DNA from 2 places in the Streptomyces sp. NC-S4 genome. Region 2 is predicted to be linked to the other one. Evidence: riboswitches for the same ligand, from Rfam matches in the RefSeq annotation. Region 2 holds a riboswitch; the other holds the start of a gene.

Region 1 (2,191 bases), 7.1 Mb from region 2:
CCGGCCGGACACCGGTGGGACCGGATACCGGGGGTCACCCTTCTCGGCGACGCCGCCCACCTCACACCCCCCAACGGCGAAGGCGCCAACCTCGCCATGTACGACGGCGCCGAACTCGCCAACGCCCTCGCCGCCCACCCCGACGACCCCGAGACCGCACTCACCGCATACGAACAGGCCATGTTCCCCCGCAGCGCCGAACCCGCCACCTTCGAGGGCGGAGAAGTCCCGGGCATCGACTCCGAACACAACACCGCCCAAGCCCTGATCAACATGATCACCGAGAAGAGCCGATGAGCCGCTCGGGGTCCCGATCCGACGCGGGCCAGGACTCCGGCCGGGCCATCCGAGCGCGGTTCAGTCGTCCGGGCAGATGACGAAGAGCGGAAAGGCCTGGCGGCGGGGACGGCTGCCCATCCCGTCGAGTGCGGCGCGGATCTCGCGCAGGTGGTCGGTGGTCATCTGCAGTGGGGGTTCGTGGGGCTGGTAGGTGGTGCGGACCGGGTAGTCCACGCCCGGTTCGGTGGTCATCTCGATGTGGCAGCCCATGACGTGGGTGACCGGTCTGCGTTCGCAGAACCCGATCAGGCGGTCGATGGTCCGGGTGAAGGCCTGCCAGTCCTGGATGTAGAGGCGGCCCGGATAGACCGTGTCGCCGGTGAGGAGGAACCCGGTCCACGGGTCGTAGAACGTGACGGCCGCCTCGTGGTGCCCGGGGGTGGCCAGGCACTCGAGGCGGCGGCCTCCCAGGTCGACCCTCGCCGTGGCGGTGGGGTTCTCGTCGAATCCGAAGTACTTCCAGGCCGTGGGGAGGTCCGCCGCGACCACTGTGGTGTCGGGGCGGTCGGCGAACTGGCCGTCGCCCGCGATGTGGTCGCCGTGGGCATGGGTGTGCAGCACCAGCAGGTGGTAGTCCCGGCGGGGGTGGCGGGCGAGCCAGCCGTCGACGAGCCGGTCCACCACCGTACGCAGGGGGAAGAACTCGCTCGAAGCGGTGGCCCCGGTATCGATCAGCACTGCCCGGTCGTTGCCGAACAGCAGGAAGAGGAACGGCGCTTCATAGTTGATCGCCATGTTCTGCCGCAGGATGACCGTGTGTTCGTCGTACTCATGGACCTGGATGTCCGGGTCGGTGTTGTGCTTGGACGACGGCGAGCCGTGGATCCAGCGGACGTCCAGCTCGCGAGGCCGGGGATCCGGGTTGTCGAAATCGATGAGGAACGTGCCTGCGGCCATGACGCCTCCTGAGTGCGTCGTCTTGGCGGGCCGGGTACGGCGCACATCTCGTCCGGGGTGGGCACCTGTGAGCCTCCGGCGCGACGCTACCACGGCCATCGATCCACGGATCCGCTGCCGGGCGCCCGTGCGGCGGCACAGCTCGCCCCGCATCCGTTCCATGGGCAATGGCGGTGTTCTTCGGCGAGAAACCGCGGCAGGGACAAGCGAAATCCATTCGCCGTCAATTCGCCCGGTCCCGCGCCGCGACAGCTGACGTCAATTCATATCGATTATCGGACAGGTGATTTCAGGCCATGGAGGCGCCGTAATTCGAAGCGGTTCCGATAGCGGGCCGCTACGATTCGATCATGGGACCCTTGAAACCGAATCTCATTGAACTCATAGTCGGCCTCATCACCTTCTCCGTGGTCTTCGCCGCACTGGCCAAGGTCCTCCTTCCGAGGATCGACAGGACGCTCGCCGAGCGCGAGGAGATCACCTCGGGCCGGCTGGAGCAGGCCGAGGCGATCCAGCGGGAGGCGCAGCACATTCGGACCGAGTACGAGGCCGAGTTGAGCGCTGCCCGTCATGAGGCCTCTCGGATCCGCCAGGCCGCACACGAGGAGGGCCTCGCCCTCCTCGCAGCCGTCCGCACCGAGGGACAGAAGGTGCGTGAGGAAATGGTCGCCGCCGCCGGCGTGCAGCTGGAGGCCGACCGGGTGATCGCCGAGGCGGAGCTCCGCGAGCACGTCCTCGGGCTGGCCACCGAACTGGCGGGGCGCATCATCGGTGAGCCGCTCACCGACATCGACCGCGCCCGCGCCGTCGCCGACGAGTTCTTCGCCGGGACCGAGGCCGGGACCGGGGCCGACACCAAGGGCTGAGTCCACGGCCGCTCCCGCGCACCGGGACCGGGACCGGGACGGGCGCGTGCTCCGTCACCCCACCGTTCTAGAGTGGGGGCCCCGAACGG
Region 2 (2,191 bases):
GGCGGCCTTTGCCGACCGGCACCGCAACGGCACCGGCAGGGCCTCCAGAACATCTCCAGTAACCCTCTGTGTTTAACGTCCCGCAATTCGGTAACAAGATGTAGTGACAGGCAGTCAATACTGGACGAAAGGCAGGACCATGAATCTCGTCAATGTGCTCATCCTCGTCGCGGTCCTCGCACTTGTCGGCCTTCTGATCGCGGCCCCCCGCGCCACCGTGCGGCGCAATCCCTTCCCGGGCCGGCGACCGCGAGCCGGCCATCGCCGCTCGGACACTCCCCGGTCGACCCGGGTGCCCGGCCAGCGGGGCATTCAGCACCACGCGCCCTGACCCCGGGCACGACGGCCGGCCGTCAGACGGGTTCGGTGGCGAAGAGCTCCAGGTGGGCGCAGTGCGGGCAGCGGTACGCCTCGATGCGCCGCCGGGGCTTGCCCAGCCGTTTGGCACCGCCGAACATGCCGCGTTCCAGTGCTCCGGCGATCCAGCGCGCGTACCCCCGGGCCCCCTCCCCGGCGTCCTCGACGAAACCCGGCTCCAGGCCGACGCCACCGCAGTACGTACATCTCATCGCGTCCACGGGACGAGTGTAGGAAGCGGGCCGCGGCGCCGACGGCGCGATCGTGCGCCGACGTCCGTGAGGAACTTCACCGCGCAGCAGGTCCCCGGACCGGGGCCCGCGTTGCTACATTGTCCGGCGGCCGGTCCACGGCCCCGGACGAGATGCGCCGTACCCGGTTACGCACGACGACGCGCGAGGTGCCGCACCAGCGGCGCCGTCCGCTGTCCGCACCCGGCCAGCGTCCTCGTCGAGCAAGATGGGCCGTACGTCATGACCGTGCCACTCACACGCAGCCTGTACCGGACGACCGCGCACGCCGCGGGAGGACGTACCGGATCCGTCCGCACGGACGACGGACGCCTGGACGTCCGTCTCGCCCCGCCGCGCAAGAAGGTGCCCGGCACCACCAACCCCGAGCAGCTGTTCGCGGCCGGTTTCGCCGCCTGCTTCACCTCCGCGCTGGCGGAGGTGGCCGCCGAGTTCGGGGCGGACGCCTCCACCGCGCGCGTGGCCTGCGAGGTCCGGCTCGGCACCACGGACACGCCCGCCGGCTACGGCCTCGCGGTGACGCTCACCGTCGGCCTGCCCGGGTGGCGGGCGGCGGACCTCCAGCCCCTGCTGCACCGGGCGGACGCGGTCTGCCCGTACTCGCAGGCCGTGCGCGGCAACGTACCGCTGACGCTCCTGGCCGTGGACGGGACCGCCGAGACCGCCGCCGATGACCGCGCCTGAGCCCGGCGTCGGCGGCGCCGCCGACGCCGGCGTCCCGGTGCCCGAACACGGCGCCTGGCTGCGGCGGGGCATCAGCCGCGACGGCGGACCCCTCGTCGAGGACCGCGAAGTGGTGTGGCTGCAGGCCGGGGCGTACTACGCCGACAGCCGGGGCTTCGCCGGTACGACGTCCTTCGACGGCTCGCAGGTGCACTTCCACCACCTCACGGGCGAGCCCGGCGAAGACGCCGGCAGCTTCCGGTGGGACGGTGCGAACCTCGTCGAGCGGGGCACCAACCCGGACGGCAGCACCTTCCTGGAGATCTGGACCCCGCTGCCCGCCGCCGACGGCGCCTGCGGCTCCTGGTCCGGCCCGGACCACCACGTGGTGCGCGTCGGCCACCACGTGGTGCACGTCGATTCCCGTGCCGGTACGTACTGGCGGCTGTAGCCCCGCGCAGCCCGCCGCGGCGGCGGACCGTCAGCGCAGGAGACCTGCCGGGAGGTATTCCGCGTACTCCTCGGCCGGCCGGCCGGTGGCCTGCCGGACCAGGTCCTCGATGGGGTCGACGACCTCCTGCGGCGCGGGCGCGCCGAGGCGGGCGGCGACGTCCTTGCGGAGGGTCGGGAGCAGGGCGTAGAGGCGGTCGCCCGGGCAGGAGGTGGCGTTGAAGTCGCGGTGGCCGTAGATCTCCGACGCGGGCAGGCCGTACTGGTCGCAGATGTGGGCGCACAGGTCGGCCAGGGCCGCGTACTGCGCCGCCGGCGGGTCCTGCGAGGTGTACGTGCCCTCGTTCTCGATGCCGATCGACACGGTGTTCTGGCCGACGCAGTGCGCCGCCCGTACCTGGCGGGTGCCGGCGCGCAGCTCCGCCAGGCTGTTGTGCCGTCCCTCCAGCACGAAGGCCCCGCGGCTGACG

Evidence for each region. Region 2 has a riboswitch for guanidine ahead of ACXNSR_RS35460 (Ohr family peroxiredoxin). Riboswitches for the same ligand answer to the same signal wherever they lie in the genome.
Region 1: another riboswitch for guanidine. It lies ahead of ACXNSR_RS03165 (MBL fold metallo-hydrolase); the one in region 2 lies ahead of ACXNSR_RS35460 (Ohr family peroxiredoxin).

Annotation. Positions count from the first base shown of each region.
Region 1 is NZ_CM135937.1:813,769-815,959, forward strand. It holds gene ACXNSR_RS03160 (FAD-dependent oxidoreductase) at 1-297, shown strand, start outside; gene ACXNSR_RS03165 (MBL fold metallo-hydrolase) at 358-1,236, opposite strand; guanidine-III (ykkC-III) riboswitch at 1,248-1,315, opposite strand; gene ACXNSR_RS03170 (F0F1 ATP synthase subunit B family protein) at 1,587-2,102, shown strand.
Region 2 is NZ_CM135937.1:7,928,787-7,930,977, reverse strand. It holds gene ACXNSR_RS35465 (hypothetical protein) at 354-569, opposite strand; guanidine-III (ykkC-III) riboswitch at 693-755, shown strand; gene ACXNSR_RS35460 (Ohr family peroxiredoxin) at 831-1,292, shown strand; gene ACXNSR_RS35455 (hypothetical protein) at 1,279-1,722, shown strand; gene ACXNSR_RS35450 (peptidoglycan recognition protein family protein) at 1,753-2,191, opposite strand, start outside.